DNA from 4 places in the Microbispora sp. H10830 genome. Region 3 is predicted to be linked to each of the others. Evidence: riboswitches for the same ligand, from Rfam matches in the RefSeq annotation. Region 3 holds a riboswitch; each other region holds the start of a gene.
The links. Region 3 has a riboswitch for cyclic di-AMP ahead of HHX35_RS38980 (C40 family peptidase). Riboswitches for the same ligand answer to the same signal wherever they lie in the genome.
Positions count from the first base shown of each region.

Region 1: linked by a shared signal. The riboswitch ahead of HHX35_RS01980 (C40 family peptidase) and the one ahead of HHX35_RS38980 (C40 family peptidase) in region 3 are both predicted to bind cyclic di-AMP.
Region 2: linked by a shared signal. The riboswitch ahead of HHX35_RS37320 (glycoside hydrolase family 25 protein) and the one ahead of HHX35_RS38980 (C40 family peptidase) in region 3 are both predicted to bind cyclic di-AMP.
Region 4: linked by a shared signal. The riboswitch ahead of HHX35_RS12920 (CHAP domain-containing protein) and the one ahead of HHX35_RS38980 (C40 family peptidase) in region 3 are both predicted to bind cyclic di-AMP.

Region 1 covers NZ_JABBWX010000001.1:428,562-433,680, forward strand. The annotation lists gene HHX35_RS01970 (glycosyltransferase family 4 protein) at 1-989, opposite strand, end outside; gene HHX35_RS01975 (hypothetical protein) at 1,093-2,007, opposite strand; gene HHX35_RS01980 (C40 family peptidase) at 2,111-2,680, opposite strand; cyclic di-AMP (ydaO/yuaA leader) riboswitch at 2,755-2,909, opposite strand; gene HHX35_RS01985 (C40 family peptidase) at 3,224-4,186, opposite strand; gene HHX35_RS01990 (NYN domain-containing protein) at 4,336-5,119, opposite strand, start outside.
Region 2 covers NZ_JABBWX010000021.1:92,410-97,528, forward strand. The annotation lists gene HHX35_RS37310 (oxygenase MpaB family protein) at 1-1,426, opposite strand, end outside; gene uppS (polyprenyl diphosphate synthase) at 1,423-2,148, opposite strand; cyclic di-AMP (ydaO/yuaA leader) riboswitch at 2,504-2,650, shown strand; gene HHX35_RS37320 (glycoside hydrolase family 25 protein) at 2,663-3,385, shown strand; gene secD (protein translocase subunit SecD) at 3,446-5,119, opposite strand, start outside.
Region 3 covers NZ_JABBWX010000024.1:87,029-92,147, forward strand. The annotation lists gene HHX35_RS38965 (NADP-dependent oxidoreductase) at 1-49, opposite strand, end outside; gene HHX35_RS38970 (helix-turn-helix domain-containing protein) at 147-557, shown strand; gene HHX35_RS38975 (LuxR C-terminal-related transcriptional regulator) at 631-879, shown strand; gene HHX35_RS38980 (C40 family peptidase) at 932-1,981, opposite strand; cyclic di-AMP (ydaO/yuaA leader) riboswitch at 2,042-2,211, opposite strand; gene HHX35_RS38985 (amino-acid N-acetyltransferase) at 2,602-3,153, shown strand; gene HHX35_RS38990 (RDD family protein) at 3,301-4,746, shown strand.
Region 4 covers NZ_JABBWX010000004.1:120,189-125,307, reverse strand. The annotation lists gene HHX35_RS12930 (MXAN_6230/SCO0854 family RING domain-containing protein) at 1-668, shown strand, start outside; gene HHX35_RS12925 (GNAT family N-acetyltransferase) at 999-1,721, shown strand; cyclic di-AMP (ydaO/yuaA leader) riboswitch at 2,020-2,162, shown strand; gene HHX35_RS12920 (CHAP domain-containing protein) at 2,330-3,109, shown strand; gene HHX35_RS12915 (DUF305 domain-containing protein) at 3,207-3,824, opposite strand; gene HHX35_RS12910 (hypothetical protein) at 3,898-4,557, opposite strand; gene HHX35_RS44590 (M48 family metalloprotease) at 4,601-5,119, opposite strand, start outside.

The sequences.
Region 1 (5,119 bases), on a different contig from region 3:
GCGCCGGCCACCGCCGTGTGCGACGTGCCGTCGACCACCAGGCCCGTCTCGCCGTGCCGTACGGCGTCGGGGGCGCCTCCGGAGGAGCCCGCGACCACCGGCAGCCCGGTGGCCGACGCCTCCAGGTAGACGATGCCGAGGCCCTCGACGTCGAGCCCCCCGAACCTGCTGCGGCACGGCATGGCGAACACGTCGCCCGCGTCGTAGTAGGCCGGGAGGGACGCCCAGGGGACGGATCCGGTGACGACCACCGAGCCGCGCAGGCCGGCCCGGGCGGCCGTCCGCTCCAGCGACCGCCGTAAGGGGCCACCGCCGACCAGGAGCAGGACCGCGCCGGGAATCCGCCGCAGGACGAGCGGCCAGGCCCGCAGCAGCGCATCCTGGCCCTTGCGCGGCACCAGCCGGGAGACGCACACGACCACCGGCCGGTCGCCCAGGCCGAGGGACGCGCGGACCCGGTCGCCGCCGGCCCCCGGGTGGAAGGCGGCGGTGTCCACGCCGGGCGCGAGCCGTACGAGCCTGGAGGCCGGGACGACCCGGGCGATCCGGCGGCGGGTGTACTCGCCGAGGTAGGTCACGACGTCGGCCCCCGCGCCGATCCGGCGCAGCAGGGCGCGCGCGCCCGGCAGGCGGGCCCACGACGCCTCGTGCCCGTGGGTGAGCATGACGATCCGGCCCGCGCCCGCGGCGCGCAGGACGGGAGCGAGCAGCCCCAGCGGCGCCGCCGCCCCGAAGACGACGGTGGCGCCGTCCTCGACCAGCGCCGCCGCCCTCCTCGCCACCGAGCGCGTCGGCAGCATCAGCGAGGAGGGATGACGGACCACCTCGTACGGCTGGCGGGCGTCGAACTCCTCACACCCCTTCCAGCGCGGGGCGTACACGACCACGGAGCCGGGCGGCCTGCGCGAGGCGAGGCCGTGCACGAACGCCTGGATGCCGCCCGGTCTGGGCGGGAAGTCGTTCGTGACGATCAGCGTCCGCTTCGTCATCCTCACCCCCGCTGCCCGCGCGGTCCGCCCGCGCCGCCCGAGAACGCATTGTCGCAGCCGCGATCGCACCCGCACCTCATGGAGATCGGGCGCCCTGTGGAGATCAGGACCGGGCGAGCCGCTCGCGCGCGTACGACCGCCATTCGCGGGTCAGGCCGTCGGCGGACAGCCCGAGAACCTCCCGCAGCGCGGCGCCGATCCCCTCGCGCAGCGCGGCGCGGTAGAGGGCGACCAGCCTCCGCTCGCCGAACCGGGCCGCGACGTAGCGACAGGCGAGCCACGCCTCCTCGTACGCCTGGGCGGGCCTGGCGGCGAAGTCGGCGGGCCCGGGCAGGCCGTTCAGCGCCGGCCTCCCGGCGGCCACGTCGGCGGCCAGTTCGGCGGCGACCGTACGGACCGGCAGTCCGCTGTCCAGGTAGCCCATGTAGTCGGCGAAGCCTTCCATGAGCCACATCGGCACCGCGCGGGGACCGGCGGTCGCGACGTGCGTCAGCTCGTGGGTCACGACGACCAGGCGGCCGGTCGCGGACAGACGGGCGAACGCCGCCGGCTGCACGATCACGCGGCCGCCGGTGGCGACGGCCGCCAGGCCGTCCACCTTCGCCGGCTCCGCCAGCACGGCGGCCTGCTCCTCGGTGCGCGGCACGAGCACCACCGCGCCGCCGTACCCGCCCCAGATCCTCGTGACCGTGCGGCCCGCGCGATCGGCCAGCGCGGCGATCTCGGCGACCAGCGGCCGGGGCGACCCGACGACGACGGCACGCCCGCCGCGGGCGACGGAGGCACCGATCCACATGCCCGGGTGCTCCCGCACGGCGGCCCGGGCGTCCAGTCGCAGGGGAAGCAGCGGGTCGGGCGGGGCCGCGCCGGCGGGCCCGGCGAGCAGCGCGGCCAGCGCGGCGGCCACGGCCGCGATCCGGCGGGGACGGACCCCGTGGGGCGGAACCTCGGGCCGGCGCCGATCGGCCTCGGCGCGCGCGCCCGGCACGCCCCCGGGCGCGGCGCTCGTGACAGTCACGCCGTGCATGGTAACCAGCACGTGCCACGGCCCCGTCCACCTCGGCGAGGTGGACGGGGCCGTGAGGACGGCGCCGGTCGAGGGGGCTGGTGACCGGTGCCCGTCAGACGCCGGGACGGACGGCACCCACGAAGGTGCTCCTCCGGTAGGCGTCCAGCTTGTCGATCCGGACCCGCGTGCCGGTGTGCGGAGCGTGGATCATCCTGCCGTGCCCGACGTACATGCCGACGTGGCCGCCGCCGCTGGTGAAGATCAGGTCACCCGGCTCGAAGTGACCCCAGGACACCTTCTTCCTGACCGCGCCGCGGATGGACCACGTCGTGCGCGGCAGCCGTACGCCCGCCTTGCGCCAGGCGTACTGGACCAGGCCCGAGCAGTCGAACGCGCCCGGTCCCGTGGCCCCGTAGCGGTAGGGGTCGCCGATCTGCTTCTCCGCGGCCTTCACCGCGCGCTGGGCCTTGACCCGCTGGAGCGAGGCCCTGCTGATCTTCCGCTTGGCGGCGTGCTTCTTGGTCTGCTTCTTCGCGGCGGCCTTGCGGGCGGCGGTTTTCGCGCTCGTCGCGGTGCCCGTCTTCGTGGCCGTCTTCGTCGCTGTGGCCGTCTTGACGACCGTGACCGTCACCGTGTCGGCCGCCGCCGGATGTGCTCCGGCGACCCCTACGGATGCCGTCAAAGCGGCACTACCAAGGGCAATTCGGGCAAGACGGGACAGGCTAGCGGGGGTGGTAGACAGGATCTCTCCTCGGGTCTTCCGCTCACGCCTACCGGGTTAGCTGACGGGTTCGGGCGGGGAAGTCGCCCTACGGCGCGCGATGCGCCGATTCACCCCGGACCTTCGCGTGAAGGTCGATGGTTCCCCGGCTCCGTGCCTCCTGACTGCACGGACTCGGCAGGCCACCGGCGTCGGGGGATCCCGCGAAGGGGAGGGTGATGGAGGACGCCGATGACGGTGGATGACTGCGCGCCCCGGCCGGCCGACCGGGTGCGCCGCGGCGAGGTGTGCTCGCCGCGGCCCAGAAGCTACCGAGGTCCCGCCGCGTTCGGCAAAGCCCCACCGCCGGATAAAGATCGGATAACGAAGGCCGCCGAGAAGAAAGCGCAGCTTACCCGCACCGCAAACGGCTAAGTGTGACTCTGCTCACAATCTCGGCAACAACGACCAAATCGGGTCACAGAAGCCACAAAAGGCACAGAGATCACGAACATGGCCGGGCCCTCAGGGGCGCACAGCTCCGATCGCGTGATACTCGGCGAGTGTGACAATCTTCACAACGTCGCCGGTCTGGGGGGCATGGACGACCTTGCCGTCGCCGGCGTAGATGCCGACGTGCCCGTACCCGGCGTGCCAGAGCAGGTCACCCGGCTGGAGCTCGTCCAGCGAGACCCTGCGGCTCGCGCCCCAGGCCCACTGTTCGTAGCTGGTCCGGGGCAGCGTCACGCCCGCCGCCGCCCACGCGGCCTGCACGAGCCCCGAGCAGTCCCAGGAGTCCGGTCCGGTGCCCCCGTAACGGTAGGGCTTGCCGACCTGCTTGTAGGCGAACTGGAGGGCCGACAGCGCGTTGCCGGACGCCGGCCCGGCGTAGACGACTCCCGCGCTGTTGGGGTTGCCGGGGTTGTACGTCCCGAGCGAGCGCAGCAGCTTCATCTGCTCACGGACGAGCTTGTCGACCTTGTCCTTCTCGTCGGCGAGCTCGCCCCTGACGTCGGTGGCCTCCTTGTACACCACCTTGCTCTGGTCGCGGCGGTCCTTGAGGTCCTTGATGGCGCCCTCGTACTCCCGGAGCCGCCCGGCCCGCTCGGCCGACATGTGGTTGAGCGTGGCGAGGCCGCTGAGCATCGCATCGGGGTTGGAGCTGTAGAAGACGCCGCCCCACGACCCCATCTCGCCGACCTGGTAGCTGCTGACGGCCATCGAGACCAGCCCGGAGCGCAGCGCCTCGACCCGGACGTTCTGCTTCTTGTAGTCGCCGTTGATCGCGAGGTACTTCTCCCTCGCCTTCTTCCACTTCTCGTTGGCCGCGTTGTAGCGGTCCACGAGCTTGTCGGCCTGCTCGTTGAGCTTGCTCAGCTTCGCCTTGGCCTGCGCGACTGTGGGCTTCGGATCCGCCTGCGCGCCCGCCATCGGCGTCAGCAGGACCACGGCGGCCAGACCGGCGGCCACCGGCACACGCCCTCGCACTGAGCCCCCTTGAGGATCAACCTCTTAGATCAACGAAACCTGCGGCGCGACTCTATCTAGGCGATCTTGATGCTTCAACCTATTCGCAGGTATTCGCGGCAGTCATCACTCACCGTGACGACGCCGGTCCGGAGCGCGCGTACGGCGCTTCAGCTCCGGCCGAGACGGCGCAGCAACAGGAGCGAGGGCACCGGCCGGGCACCCATGCGGCGCACCGACTCGGCCACCTCCCGGTCGGAGGAGACCACGGCGATGGCCCGGCCCGGCGGCTCCGCCCGCACCAGCGTGCGGATGAGGTCGTCGGCGATCTCCCCGGGCGCGCTGAACATCACCCGCACCCCGCGCGGCGCGGACACCTGGACGGGCCCGTTCAGCTCGGCGCCGTCGAACACGCACGTCACCTCCGCCCGCGTCTGCACGGCGAGCCCGCCGAGCCCGGTCAGCAACCGGGCCCGCTGGTCGGCGAGGGTCAGCGACGGGTAACCGGTCTTGGTCACGTTGTAGCCGTCGACGATCAGATGCAGATGAGGGATGGCCAGGAGCTGGTCGAGGAGCTGCGGATCGTCGTTGGCCAGCGCCCGCGCGGGCACGGCCGTCACGCCCGGCTCGCCCGGCAGCACCGCGTTCACGTAGTCGGCCGGCCTGCTGATCGTCGTGGGCAGGCCGAGCTCCTTGCGCAGCCCGGCGGCGGCGTCCTGGAGCGCGTCCAGCAGCACCCGCACCCGGGCGTCCTCGATGCTGCGGCCCTCGCGGGCGGCCCTGCGGCTGGCCTCCAGCTGGCGCTCGGCGTCCGCCAGGCGCTCCCTGAGCCGGCGCAGCTCGGTCTCGGCCGCGCCGTTGGCGCTCGCGGCCCTGGCCCGCGCCTCGGCCGTCTCCGCCTCCAGCTCGGCCGCCCTGGCCTCGGCGGCCCTGACCCGCTCGCGGGCGTCGTGC
Region 2 (5,119 bases), on a different contig from region 3:
AGTGCCGGCGGCCCGCCATGAAGCCCAGGAACCGGCGGACGAACTCGCCCCGGGTCAGTCGCTCGCCGGCGTCGCCGCCCGGATCGTGGTCGAACGCCGTGCGGAAGAGCGCCCGGTGCTCCGCCGCGTCGATGACCTGGTCGTCGTCGGTGTCGGTGACGTCGAACAGGACCTCGGCGATCCTGATGAGGGCGGAGCCGGCCATGGCGGCGGTGGCCGCGGCGTATTCGTGGCCGGTGATGCGTCCGTCGCCGTCGGTGTCCAGCTCTTTCTGCAGCTCGCGCCACCAGCCGGCGAAGGCGGCGAACAGCCGGTCCTCGTCCTGGGTGTCCAGGTCGAGGCGGGTGGCGATCTCCCGGGCCATCGCGGCGAGGTCGGGCCAGTCGAGGTGGCCGTCGCCGGTCTGGTCCAGGACCTCGGAGAAGAACCGCGAGGCGGAGCGCACCGTCGAGTCGCCGGCGGTCGCCGTCTCCGGATCGGGCGTGAGGAGGCGCAGGAGCGCCCCCGCCTTCGACACACCACGGCGAAGCCCTTCCAGCACGGGCGGCCCGGCCGGCGCGTCGCCGTTCCGCTGCGGGGCGTACGCCGGGTCGAGCATGGTCATGACCGTGTCGAGCCGCGTCCACGCCTCCGGCAGCAGGCGCGTCGCGAGCCTGGTGGACAGGTAGGCGGCGTGCATCAGCGTGCGCGTGCCCGGCAACTCGGCGAGCCCCAGTCGCGCGCGGAGCGACTCGGGCAGCGACGCCACGACGATCGCGGTGGCCGCGGGACCGGCGAGCGCCCTGCCCGCCGCCCACACGGCCGGTCGGTCGCGGAGCAGCGGGGGAGCGGGCACCTGCGCGAACAGGCGGTCGAGGATGACGTGGACCGCCTCGGTGTTCTCCAGCCGCTCCTCGACGACGGACGCGTAGTAGCGCCAGAACTCGCGCAGCGTGGGCGGAAGCTTGCCGCCGTAGGGGTCCATCAGGGCGAGGAACGACTGGAACTCGGCGTACAGCCGGTCCAAGGCGGGGCCGTCGAGGGACTCGCCGCTCAACCGGCACATCGTGACCGCGGACTCGAACAGCGTCGCCACCACCCAGGCGCGCGCCTCGGAATCCGCGGCGTTGAACGGGCGGCCCTCGGCGTCGGTGCCGGTGATGCGCGCGTGCAGGCGGTTGAGCCGGGCCGCCTCCCGCTGCCGCACGCGTATGTCGGGGTCGACCATCCGCTGTGCGCTGAGCACGGTGTTGCGCAGCCGACGCCACGGGTGCGCGACGAAGGTCGAGTTGGTGATCAGCGCGGCGCCGATCTGCGGGTGCGCGGCCTCCAGGACGATGGCCCGGGTCGCCACCAGCCCCCAGCGCGTCTGGCGGGTCAACTGGTAGAGCATCGATCCCGGGCCGAGCGGATCGGCGTCGGTTCCGGCGGCTGCGGCGTCGCTCATTGACATCCCTTTCCTCTCGGGGCCGGTGCCTGTACGGCGCCGAACCGGCGGTCGCGCCGTCGGTAGACCTCCAGGCATTCCCAGAAGTGCCCGGCCCGGAAGTCCGGCCACAGCACCCGGGGGAAGACCCATTCGGCGTACGCCACCTGCCAGAGCATGAAGTTGGAGATCCGCTGTTCTCCGGAGGTGCGGATGACGAGGTCCACCTCGGGCATGTCGGGGTGGGGCAGACGGCGGGCGAAACTCTCCTCGGTGACCTGCTCGGCCGGCACCCCGTCGCGGATCAGCGACCGGGCGGCCTCGACGATGTCGCGGCGGCCGCCGTGGTCGAAGGCGACCGTCAACGTCATCCGGCGGTTGTCGCGGGTCAGCGCCATCAGGTCGGCGATGTCCCGGGCCAGCGCGGGCGGGATCCGCGGGTCGGTGACCCCGAGGAACCGGCAGCGGATCCCGCGTGTGTGCAGTGACAGGGCGTGTTTGCGGATGGCGCGCCGCACCAGCCGCAGCAGGATGTCGACCTCGGCGGCCGGGCGCCGCCAGTTCTCGGTGGAGAAGGCGTACAGGCTCAACCACTCGACGCCGGCCGTGTGCGCCGCCTCGATGACATCGATCACCGCGGTCTCGGCCGCCCGATGCCCCTCGGTGCGGGGCAGCGACCGCTGCGCGGCCCACCGGCCGTTCCCGTCCATGACGCACGCCACGTGACGAGGGATGCCTCTCACCCGGCCGTGAGAGCTGCTGCGCGGGCGGCGAGGACGCGGCGGAAGACTCCCATGCAAACCCTTTCCGAGACCGTCGCGGGGTCTCCGGACCCCCTCGGCGACGACCCTTTCACACTGCGTAAGAGAGTGACTACTTACCGTTGGTAATCACAGCCCTTACTTCGTGGGGATTCGGTCGCGCGCCGCCGTCCCGGGCGGCGGGGCGGCCCGAGGCGGCAACGGCCCAGGTAAAGACGCGTTTTGTCCTGTTTACACCATTCTGGTGGTGTGTGTACCTTTAGGGCACACGGCATGGGTACCGGCCATACTTCCACCGCCATTTCCCTTGCCGTGTCGTTGCCCGGACCGCGCGGTGATCGCGCGGCCGCCGAATCCACGTCATGTGGAGCCGGGGACCCACTCTCTCTTCGGGGTGAATCGGTGCGCAGCCCCCAGATGCGCCCGTAGGGCACTTCCTGCCCGAACCCGTCAGCTAACCCGGTAGGCGGCATGGAAGCAAGGAGTCAACCCCGTCATGTCCACCCATCGGCTCTCCCTCGGGAGCCGGCCCTCCCGCCGGCGCCTGCGCTCCGCCCTCGCGGCGGCGACCCTCGCGGTCTCGGCCGCCACCGCCACCGTCACGGCGGCCGTCGTCCTGCCCGCCCCGGCCTACGCGAACCCGCACACGTACGGCCAGGACGTCTCCGGCTACGAGGCCGACCACGACTGGATGAACAGCCGCGCGCAGTTCGGCTTCATCAAGGCCACCGAGGGGACCTCCTGGGTCGACTCGTCCTTCCCCCGCCACTGGCGGGAACTGGCCAAGAAGGGCATCGTCCGCGGCGTCTACCACTTCGGCCATCCCTCCAACGACCCCATCGCCGAGGCGGACCACTTCCTCGAGGTGGTGAACTCGCAGCCGAGCAAGCCCGGCGACATCCTGGTCCTCGACCTGGAGGCCACCGACGGCGAGTCCGTCGAGCAGGTCAACAAGTGGGCCAAGACCTGGCTGGAGTACGTGACGGCCAAGACCGGCACCAGGCCGATGTTCTACAGCGGCTGGAACTTCGCCGAGAAGTACGGCAGCGGCCTCGGCCAGTACCCCCTGTGGGTGGCCCACTACAGCAAGGCCCCGGGCGACATCACGCCGCCCGCCGACTGGAAGTCCTGGGCGATCCACCAGTACACCGACTCGCCCATCGACCAGAACGTCTCCGCGCTGACGCCCGCCCAGTTGCGCGCGCTCGGACGGCCGTGACCGCGCGGGCCCAGGGGCGGGACGTCCCGCCCCTGGGCCCATGGCGGCCGACCGGATCGGTCAGACCACCGCGCCGGAGCCGTCGCGCCGCGCGGGCCTGGCACGCGGGGCGGCGGGGACCGGGGGCGGCTGGGAGTTGCGCCTCTCCAGCGCGATCGCCGCCGGCCCGGCCACGAACGACGACGACAGCGTCCCCACGATGATGCCGATCAGCAGGGCGACCGCGAAGTCGCGCAGCGAGTCGCCGCCGAACACCGCCAGCGCCGCCAGGATGAACAGCGCACCGAGCCCGGTGTTGACGGTGCGCGGCACGGTCTGCAGGATCGCGGTGTTCACCACCCGGCCGAACGGCTCCCCGCGCCGCACCGGCCACAGCTCGCGCACCCGGTCGAAGAGCACGACCTTGTCGTTGACCGAATAGCCGATGATCGTGAGCATCGCGGCCAGGAACACTCCGTCGATCGGCTTGCCCATCCAGGCGAACGCTCCGACGACGACGGCCGCGTCCACGAACAGCGCCGCCACCGCCGCCGTGCCGAACGTCCACCGGAACCGGAACGCCAGGTAGACGAGCTGCGCGGCGAGCGCGACGCCGAGCGCGATGAGTGCGTTGCGGCGCAGTTCCTCGCCGAGGCTCGGCCCGATGAGCTCGTCACGCTGCTTGGCGACCTCGCCCACGCGCCGGTCGAGCGCCTCCTCCATACGGACCACGTCGTCGGCGCTGATCTGCCCGGTGCGCACCGAGATCGCGTCGTCCGACCGCTGCACGACGGCCGAGGGGAACCCGGCGTCCGCCACCGCCTGCCTCGCCGTGGCGACGTCGACCGGCCTGCTCGTGCCGAACTCCACGATCCGGCCGCCGGTGAACTCGACGCCGTAGTCGAGCCCGCGGGTGACCAGTCCGGCGCCCGCCAGCACGAGCAGCCCGGCCGCGACGGCGAGCCACAGCCGCCTGCCGCGCATCAGGTCCGGGTCGCGCCGGGTCAGCCAGGTCCTGACCCGGCCGACAGAGCCGATGCCGGACGCCCGGGGGCCGATCCTGTCGATCAGGGCGGCGGTGAGCACCCGGGTGATCAGCATCGCCGAGACCAGCGAGGCGAGCACGCCGATCGCCAGTGTCACGCCGAAGCCCTTCACCGGCCCGGAGGCGAGCCAGAACAGCAGCCCCGCGGCGAGCAGGGTGGTGATGTTGGAGTCGGCGATCGCGCTCCAGGCGTTCTTGAAGCCCCGGTCGAGGGCCGCCTTGAGGCCCCGGCGGGGCGCCTCGCCGTACTCCTCCCTGGCCCGTTCGAAAACCAGCACGTTGGCGTCCACCGCCATGCCGATCGCCAGGACGAACCCGGCCAGGCCGGGCAGTGTGAGCGTTGCTCCCATGGCCACGAGCCCGGCGTACGAGATCAGGCCGTAGCAGGCGAGCGCGACCGCGGCGAGCACGCCCACCAGCCGGTAGACGACGCCGATGAACACCGCGGTCAGGATCACCCCGACGAGGCCGGCCTTGGCGCTCGCCGCGATGGCGTCGGCGCCGAGGGTCGGGCCGACCGTCCGCTGCTCGACCAGATCCAGCGGCACCGGAAGCGAGCCGCCCTTGATCAGCACCGCCAGGTTCTGCGCCTCCTGCGGGGTGAACGACCCGGTGATCTGCGTGGTGCCGCCGGGGATCCCCGCGTCGCAGGCCACCGAGTCGGCCACCTGCGGCGAGGAGATGATCTCGTCGTCGAGGACGATGGCGAC
Region 3 (5,119 bases):
CCACATCGACGACCCGTACGGCTCCGTCTCGCGCCACCAGTGCTCTCATGAGTTCCTCCTTGCGGTATGGCAAGGAGCCTATGAAGAGCTACTCTCTCCCGGTAAGAAGGCACCTGGAAGTGCGTAAGGGAGGAGAAGGGAAGACGATGGCCACTCAGACCGCGGCCGAGCGGCGCGAGGACGCGCGTCAGCGCTACAACGCCTACGTCGCGACCTGCCCGTCAAGGAAGCTGCTCGACACGCTCAGCGACAAGTGGGTGAGCCTGGCGCTCACCGCGCTCGCCGACGGCCCGCTCCGCTACAGCGAGCTGGCGAGGACGATCGCCGGCGTCAGCCAGAAGATGCTCACGCAGACGCTGCGGACGATGGAACGCGACGGCCTGGTCTCCCGCGCGGTCACCCCCTCGGTGCCGGTCCGGGTCGATTACCGGCTCACGCCCCTGGGCGAGGACCTCATGCCGCTGCTGGAGGCGATCAAGCGCTGGGCCGAGATCCACATGGAGGATGTCGAGGCGGCCCGGGAGGCGTACGACCGATGCTCCGACTCCGAACCTTGACGACCTTCCAGGGAGGCGTTTACCTTCCCTGAAGGGTGGGCCGACGAATCATCGTCGTGGGGGAGGGCGGACGATGGGTATTCCCGAGGTCGTCTACCGAGGTGACAGTCTCGCCTCGGACCTTGATCGTGCCGGTCTCACCGAAGAGGATCTACTTCTTCTCGCGGAGCTGGCCAAGGGAGTGACCGCCGACCGGGTGGGCCGCAGTCTCGACGTCAGCGGGCGCACCGTGCGGCGCCGGCTGCGGTGCATCTGCGACCGGATCGGCGTCGCGACCGCGATCGAGGCCGTCGCCTGGGCGGCACGCCGCCGCCTCATCTGACCGCCTTCGCTCTGCGGGGGAAGGGCCCGGTGCCCCTCTGTAGAGGAGGGGCTCAGTCGGCGACGCGCACCGCTCCCGCGAACGGCCGTCCGGCGATCTTCGCGATGTGGACGACGTCTCCCGTCTGCGGCGCGTGGATCATGTAGCCATTGCCGATGTAGATGCCCACGTGATGCAGGTCGGGGTAGAAGAACACCAGGTCGCCGGGGCGGAGCTGGTCACGGGGGATGTGCGTGCCGGCCGTCCACTGGTCGCCCGTGTAGTGGGGCAGGCTGATGCCGACGGACTGGTAGGCCGCCATGACCAGGCCGGAGCAGTCGAAGGAGCCGGGACCCTCGGCGCCCCACACGTACGGCTTGAGCTGCTGCCTGAGGGCCCAGCGGGCCGCCTGGGCGGCCTTGCCGTCACCGATGATGGGGAACGACGTCCTCGTCCGCGTCTCGCGGCCGATCGTCTGGGAGACCTGCCGGTAGAGGCTGCTCTCGGTCTTCTTGATCAGCTTTGTGATCTTGTCGCGCCGCGAGTCGAGGCCGCTGAGGAGCTTCTTGACCTCGGCCTGCCGCGCGGAGGCGCTCTCCCTGGCCCGTGCGGCGGCGTCCATGGCCTTGGTGACCTCGGCGACCTCCTGGCTCTGCTGCAGCTCCAGCGCGTACGTCGTGGAGGCCTGGTCCAGGTAGCGCCGGGGGTCGGCGTCGCTGTCGATGAGCACGAGCGCGTTGCCGAGCCCGTTGGTCATGTAGGAGTGCTGCGCGAGAGCGCTCGCCTTCTGCCGGCGGACCTCGAGCTCGGCCTCGCTCTTGGCGAGGTTCTTCTTGGCGAGGTCGGCGGACCGCTCGGCCGCCTTCAGGCGTACGCGCTCGCCGTTGTACTGCTCGCTGAGCGTCTCGATCTCGGTGTAGAGGTTCTCGACCTGCGCCGTGAGTTCCTTGAGGCTCGGCTTGGGGTCGGCGGTGGCGCGGACCACCGGGGCGCCGAACGTGATCGCGCTGATCGCGACGCCGACGAACGCCAGACGGCGGATGGCACCCGGACCGGCCGTGCCGGATCCGGACCGTCGGCCACGGGCGTGCCTGCCCGCCGGCCGTCCTCCACGCGTGCGCAACCGAGCTCCTCTCCCACGTGTGCTCCGCGGCGGGCCCGTCGTCGGGACGGGGCCGCACGGCGGAGCACTTCTGAGCGCCTACCGGGTTAGCTGACGGGTTCGGGCCGGAGTAGCCCTACCTTGGTGGATTCACCCCTTGACGATCTGAGATCGAACCGATCCTGATCCTGCAGTTGGGTCCCCGGCTCCCCTTCGCACTCGGTGCTTCGAAGATTCGGCGCCCGGTCGTCGTGAGCGCTCACGATGACCGGCATCGTCGCTGGACGATAGTGCACGGCGAGTTCTTGCTCAACCAGAACTCCGAAACCCGTCTACGTTTGACAACCAAATGATCACGGTCGGGTCACGAGCTCGGTAGTGATACGTCCGCGTTCACCTGTGTTTGGAGCGATCCGAGAGTTTCGATGTGCGGCTCGGACAGCTGGAAAAAGTGGGACGAACCGGGATGGCCGCCTCGGGGTGCGGGCGCGCATCCGTCCGTATCCTGGCGGCTACGGACGGTCAAACCTCATGTCGGGTGTGGCGTTTGGGAATGACCGTTATCCGTGGGGGACGCTCCGTGCCGACCGCGTGGGATCGGCCGCGTGGGATCGGCCGCGCTCCGGCTAGGCTGGCCGGTCATGGAGCAGGTCGCCGCGCAGACATCCAGTGAATCGGGTGCCACGGCCGTGACGGTGCGCCGGGCCAGGACGCCGGACGTCCGGGCGATCCGGCGCCTCGTCGACGCGTACTCGGGTGTCGGTCCCCGTCTGCTCAAGAAGAGCACGGTCACGCTGTACGAGGACGTCCAGGAGTTCTGGGTGGCCGAGACGGACGGGCAGGTCGTCGGTTGCGGCGCGCTGCACGTGCTGTGGGAGGACCTGGCCGAGATCAGAACCGTCGCGGTGGACCCCGCGGCGCGCCGCGGAGGCATCGGCCATCGGATCGTCGGCGCGCTCATCGAGACCGCCAGGGACCTCGGCGTGCGGAGGGTCTTCTGCCTCACGTTCGCGGTGGAGTTCTTCGCCAGGCACGGCTTCAGGCCCATCCAGGGCACCCCGGTCTCCCAGGAGGTGTACGCGGAACTCCTCGCGTCGTACGACGAGGGTGTCGCCGAGTTTCTCGACCTGGAGCACGTCAAGCCGAACACGCTGGGGAACACCCGGATGTTGCTGCACCTCGACCGTCATTGATCACGATTGATGAGCATTGATCGATGATCTTGACGATGGTTGTCGACTACTGCAAAGGTGACTGTTGATACACCTGTCGCTACTTTTGGCAATATCAGCGTGTGCTACAGACGTTCGGCGCATGCGTCTTCGAAACGAGGTGACACGGTGAGCACCGGACAGCCGCCGTACCCCCAGGACGAGTCGGACGGAACGCCACCGCCGCCATCGAACCCCGGGTACAACACGGACAGACAGCCCCAGGACTACGACCCCGACGTCACGGTCGTCAGCTACCGCCACTCGGGACAGCACACGGGCCCGCAGCAGCCGCCCGGCCACGACCCCGCGCAGGGCGGCTACGGCCAGCAGCAGGGCTACGGCGCCCAGCAGGGCCAGCAGCAGTACGGCCAGCAGGGGTACGGTCAGCCGGCCCCGCAGCAGCAGGGCTATGGCCAGGAGGCCGCCCAGCAGCAGGGCTACGGGCAGCAGCAGTACGGCCAGCAGAGCTATGGCGCCCAGCAGGGCCAGCAGGGATACGGCCAGACCGGCCCACAGCAGGGTTACGCCCAGCAGGGTTATGGCCAGACCGGCCCGCAGCAGGGTTATGGCGCCCAGCAGGGCCAGCAGCAGTACGGCCAGCAGGGCTACGGCGCCCAGCAGGGCCAGCAGCAGCAGTATGGCCAGCCGTCCCAGGGCGGCTACGGCCAGCAGACCGGCCCCCAGGACTACGGCCAGCAGCAGGGCTACGGGCAGCAGGGTTACGGCCAGACCGGCCCGCAGCAGGGTTACGGCGCCCAGCAGGGCCAGCAGCAGCAGTATGGCCAGCCGTCCCAGGGCGGCTACGGCCAGCAGACCGGCCCCCAGGACTACGGCCAGCAGCAGGGTTACGGCCAGACCGGCCCGCAGCAGGGTTACGGCGCCCAGCAGAGCCAGCAGCAGTACGGCCAGGATCAGTACGGGCAGCAGCAGTACGCCCAGCCGGCCGCCCAGCAGGGGTACGGCCAGCAGCCCGGTTACGGGCAGCAGCAGTACGGCCAGCAGGGCTATGGTCAGCCCGGCTACGGCCAGCCGTACGGGGCCACGGGGCCGGTTCCGCCCGGCGCTCCGGCTCCGCTCGCGGAGTGGTGGCAGCGCCTCGTCGCCCGCATCATCGACGGCGTGATCGTCGGCATTCCTCTCGCGATCATCACGCTCGTGATCACGGGGATCGTCGTCACCAACGCGAGCATCGACATCACGAGCGGGGTTTACAACCCCGGGAGCGGTTACTTCCTGGCGTCACTGCTCACGGCGATCCTGGGCGGCCTCGTCATGGTCGTCTATGAATTCCTCATGCTGCGGGCGCAGGGGCAGACGCTCGGCAAGAAAGTCATGGGCATCAAGGTCGTTCAGGTCGGCGGCACTCTCGACGCGGGCGGGCTTCCCCAGGACGCCGCGCTCAAGCGCGCCGGCGTGCTCTACGCTTTCGAGTTCCTGCAGTGGATTCCCGTTATCAGCTACCTCGCGAGCATCGCCTCTCTTCTGAACGTGCTGTGGCTGTTGTGGGACAAGCCGTTGCATCAGGCGCTGCATGACAAGGTCGCCAACACCGTGGTGGTCAAGGTCAAGTAACGACGACGGACGGGGTCGATGGAACGGACCATCGGCCCCGTTTTTCTATGGGTCGCTATGGCCGCGTCCGCACCGTCCGCTCACCCGGCTGTGACGGAAAATCCTTGCGGGGCCTCCCGGGCATGCCATGCTTGGGTTCACCGTCCCGAGAGGTGCCCAATGACCGCGAGACCGCCCCCGGCGCCAATCCTTAAGACCTGCCCCCGCCGTCCCCCGGGTCATATCCGTCCACGGGCGGCTTAAGGAACCGTCAGGGGCGCTTATGGGGCCGTATGGAGCCGCACAGGGCCTTATGGCGCTCCCGGAAGCCCACCCGCTCTACCCGGCCGCGGGCGGCGCCCGCGGAATGCGGGGATCGTTTGGCCGTGGGAAA
Region 4 (5,119 bases), on a different contig from region 3:
ACGTGGCCGCGCTGCGCGCGACAGGCGGCCGCTACGTGGTGCCCGTCGTGTTCAGTTACAACGACGTGCCGTTCGACGAACTGGCCCGCGGTTTCGCCGGGTTCATGGACGATCCGGACGGCCTGTTCGACCCGCTCGCCGTACGGCAGCGCTTCGACCTGACCGGCCCGGCCAAGATCCTCGTCCCGCTCGTCGCCGACCTCTGGTCGCGCACGATGCGCTGGGTGGACCTCAACGTGTCCGCGTTCGGCGGGTTCCACAACGTGTACGAACACGAGGAGCAGCTCGCCCGTCTGGGCGCGGCCGCCGAGGACGCCTACGGTCTCGGCGAGCGCGTCACCCTGTGGGAGGTCGCCTGCTGGCACGCCGCCGCCCGCGCCCGCGAGGTCGTCGTACGGCACCGCGACGGCGCCGTGAGCCGGCACGCGCGTCGTCCCGGCGAGGACGCCGCCGCCTTCGCCTCCCGCCTCGGCGTACGGCAGGCGGCCGATCAGCCGACGGAGGCCGGCGCGGCGGAAGCGGGTCTCGCCGTGGTGCTGGAGGACGACGTGCGGGTGAGCGAGGGGGCACAGGTCTACGCCCTGCACCCTGCCCGTCTCGACCCCGCCGTGATCCGCCCTCTCGACGCCTCCGACCTCGTCGGCATGCTCGCCCCCGCGACGCGCTGACCGGCCGGAAATAACGGTTTGCGCGCTCAGCGACCCGCGTGGGAAAGTGAGCGCGCTTCACACAGGTAACAGCGAAGGAATGAAGCCTATGTTCTCGGCGTCCCACAGCGGCCGCCGTCGGCACTGACCGGTACGCCTCCCGCGTCATCGGCTCACTGCCTTCACGTCTCACGGCGGCCCCACGTGACGGTGCCCTGCGCACCTTCTCCATCCCGTCCGGGATGGCTTCAAATGCGCGTTCACCCTCCGCTCCGCGCGGCGGGCGAACCGCTCCACCTTGTCATTCGTGAGGTCGATATCACCGTGGGCATCGATGTCCAGAGTTTCGCCGTGGCCAACCTTCGCCGCCGTCCCGAAGTCGTCGAGATCGGGGGCTTCGTCCTCGGCGTGGAGCCCGGCACCACCAGCCCGTACGTCAACTACGCGACACCCCTGCCCGGCGCCCGGCCGGGCGGGCGGGACGTCGCGGCGCTGATCGGGTCGTTCCGCGAGCGCGGGCTCAAGCCCCGTCTCGAGTTCGCCCCGGACGCCGCGCCCGCCGTGGAGCCCGCACTTCGCGAGGCGGGGTTCACCGTCGAGGCGGTGCACGACTACCTCGTCTGCATCCCGGCCACGCTGACGAGGCCGCGAACCGCTCTCCCGGTGGAGACGCCGTCGACGGACGAGGACTACACGGCGATCGACGCCGCCCTGTCGGAGGCGTTCGGCGGGGAGTTCGCCTCGTCGCCGGAGGGCGCGGCCCGGCTGCGCCGTACGGAGGAGAGCGGCGGCGCGGTCCGGTTCGTCCGGGCGCCAGGCGGCGGCTGCGCGGGAGCGGCCATGTGCTCCGCTCCGGCCGTGGAGACGTCGGAACTCGCCGGCGTCGGCACCCGCCCCGGCTTCCGGGGGCGGGGCATCGCCGCCGCGGTCACCGCCACGCTCGCCGAGGCGATGCTCGCCAGGGGAGCACGGTCGGTGTGGCTGGAGTACGGCGGCGAGGGATCCCGCCGGGTCTACGAACGCGTGGGCTTCCGGCCGGCCGGCACCCGCCTGTACATGTCGCTCGAAGTCTGACCCGCGCCGTCTGATCGCGCCCGGCGGGGGACCGCCGCCCGCCGGGCGCGACGGCGTGTCCGGGGGTACGGCCGCCTGGCCGTGTCGTCTTCGCCCCGCCCGCCGTACGGGCGCTCATGCCCGTACGGCGCTGTGTGGCGCATCTCACCGCGGGCGGCCCGCGACCGTGAGGACCTGCGGAAGCACGGAACGGCGGCGGCCAGAATGATGCTCTTTGCCGGGTTTTTGGTCGTGTCTTACTTGTTATCTATTAAGCTTCCCGTGTGTCTCGCCGGTGCGCGGTCCTCAACCCGAGGACGACCGGCGACCGCCGAATCCCGGAAGTCATCGATCCCGGGAACCGGGGACCCACGTCTCTTGGGGTGAATCCGGACCATCCGGTAGGGCTACTCCTGGCCCGAACCCGTCAGCTAACCCGGTAGGCGGCCAAGGAGAGGAGAGCGCGTGGAGTGTCGGCTCCACCTGCCCACCCGGTCCGCGTCGTGTCGCCGGACCACATGCCCGCCCTGGAACGTCTCCAGGCTTCCGGGGTGATGGCGCGCCCGTGACGGGCTGCCACATTTCCCGTTTCTGATTCCGCCCCGCCGCGGCCGTGTCCTCGGACGGTCATGCCGTCATGCCGCCACGCCCCGCGGGCCGGTTCGTCATGTCTCGAAGCGCGCCATGAGGAGCCTCCGATTTCCACCGATCCGATAGCTCGACAGCTGCTCGACGCCGTCCGCCCCGAACTGGGCTACCGCGAACGAGCAGGGAAACACACGAAGTTCGGCGAGTGGTACGCCGACAACATCGCCAAGGACTCCGACTTCAAGACCGCCCCCTGGTGCGACATGTTCGTCTCCTGGGCGGCCGACCGGGCCGGGGTGCAGGGCCACGTCGGCGAGTTCGCGCTCACCACGCGGCACGCCAAGTGGTTCAAGGAGCACCACGCCTGGAGCGACAAGCCCGAGCCGGGCGCCGTGGTCTTCTTCGACTGGTCGGGGTCCAAGAAGATCGGGGACATCGACCATGTCGGCATCGTCGAGAAGGTCGCCGGCGGGAAGGTCCACACGATCGAGGGCAACGTCGACGGCGTGTGGCTGAAGCGCAAGGTGCGCGACAAGAGCAAGATCGTGGGGTACGGCCTGCCGCGCAAGGTCAAGGTGGCGCCGAAGGCGCCGGTGACGATCCAGCCCGTGGCGGCCGTCAACGCGAGCGTCCAGCGCGCCGCGGCGCCCACCACCAGGAACATGGCGGCCACGCAGGGGAAGTCCCTCGACGTCGTGTGGTCGCCCGGGGACGCCGTCCTGCCGGCCGGTCTGCTGTTCGCGGTGGTCTCCACCGCCGTGACCGGGCTCCGGTTCAAGGCCGCGGCGGCGACGTCCGGCGGACGGCACCGCAAGCGATGACCTCCCACGATGACCTTCCACGACGACCCCCCACGGTCACGTCCCGCCGCCTTCCTGAGCGGCGGATCACCGTGGCACGTCGTCGACTCGGGCCGCGCTAACCCAGCAGGCCCTTCATCTCCCTGATCTCGGCCGACTGGCTGGAGACGATGGACGCCGCCATCCGCCGGGCCGGCTCGTAGACCCCGGTGCGCAGCTCGTCGCGCGCCATGGCGACGGCGCCCTCGTGGTGCCGGATCATCATCGTGAGGAAGGCCCGGTCGAAGGCCCGTCCGGACAGCCCCGCGAGACGCCGCATGTCCTCGGGGGACATCATTCCGGGCATGGCGTGGTGCTCCGGCGCGGGGCTCTCACCGGGCACCCGCTCGCCCCAGGCCGTGAGCCAGCCGCTCATCGTCCGGATCTCGGGAGCCTGCGCGGCCTCGATCCGCCGGGCGAGCCGCGCGACCCGGGCGTCCGCCGCGCGGCCCTCGGCCAACCTTCCCATCTCCACCGCCTGACGATGATGCGGGATCATCATCCGGGCGAACATGACGTCCTGGTCGTTGTGGACGGCCGCCGGTGTCGTGCCGGCAGGCCCGGTGAGCACGGTGAGCGCGGTGAGCGCGGCGGGTGAAGACGATGCCCCGGGCCAGGCGGCGGAGCCGTACGCGCCGCCCAGGCCGACCAGCAGATCGGCCGTCAGCAGGGCCGCCGGCAGAACACGTCCCTTCATAGGCCGACACCTCCGTACGCCCGGGCGTGGTGGGGTCCTGGATTGTCGTACCCCGTCCCGCGGAACGTTCCCGTCAGCCGAACGTGATCCGGAACCGGTAGTTGTCGCCGTAGGTCGAGCCGCGGATGGTGAACGCCGCGCTCCCCGAGCTCACTCGGCCCGATACCGTCGCCCCGGCGTTGACGGCGTAGAGGAAGGGGGACGTGCCGAGATTACGGCAAGGGACGATGGTCTTCTCTCCGTAGAAGTGGTTGAACGTGGCCCCCTCGGCGCGATGGCTGTCGACCAGCTTGCCGGACCAGGAGGTGCCCGATCGGCCGGTGACCCAGTAGCCGAGCAAGAGGTTCGGGTCGCGTACGTTGCCGCCGAGATCGCGGGCCGACGCGGTGACGACGTGGGCGGAGCCGAATTGGAAAGATCCGACGGCTCCGATGTTCCCCACGTAGAACTCCCAGTAGAAGGGATTGCGCTCGACCCGGCCCGCGGCGGACTTGGGTGGGCCGGTGATGAATTTCGCGGCCATCCTGTATCGGCTGGTGCCGATGAACCGGTGCTCGCCCGAGAGGGGACCTCCGCAGTAGTCGTATGAGTCGACCACCACGGTGGCGGTGCCGCGATAGATCTGTAGCGCGGACTGCGCGCCGGTCGCCGGGCCGGCCGGGATCACCGCCCCGAGCACCGCGGTCACCGACACGGCAGCCGCTGATCCGCGTTTCCGTGCTTTTCTGCTCATGGAGAATTCCCTCCTTGTCGTACCGTCGATCAAGGGCCGTGTTTCAGATGAAACTCGTCATATAGAGCGCCAGAGGAAGGACGGCGGCCAGTGCATAGGGAGCGAACTGAGAATTGCGATCGCCGGCGTGTCGTGTCCGTACGATCCACGGCCAGACGACCAGCAGCACCGTGCTCCCGCCCAGGAGGAGCCGGTCGAAGGCGAGCCCTTTGACGATGCTCTGGAACACGTGGGCGATCGCGGCGCCGATGTCCTCGCCGGTGAGCATGAACGCGGGCAGAGCGAGGGCCGACACCAGCACGAGCCGGACGACGAAGGTCGCCGGCCACGCCACGGCCAGCCCCGTGAGGCCGCAGAAGCGCCCCCCGGCGACCTTCCGGCGCAACGCGGCCGGCGGGTGGGTGAGCACTCTGCTGACACGTCTCAGCCGGCCGCCGGGAAGGGTCCGTTCGAGGGCCAGTGCCCGGATGAGCGCGTCGGCGCCACGCTGCCGGACCGCCAGCCGATCCGCGCCGAGTTCCGCCAGCCACAGCGCCACGACCGGCAGGAGCAGCATCCTCGG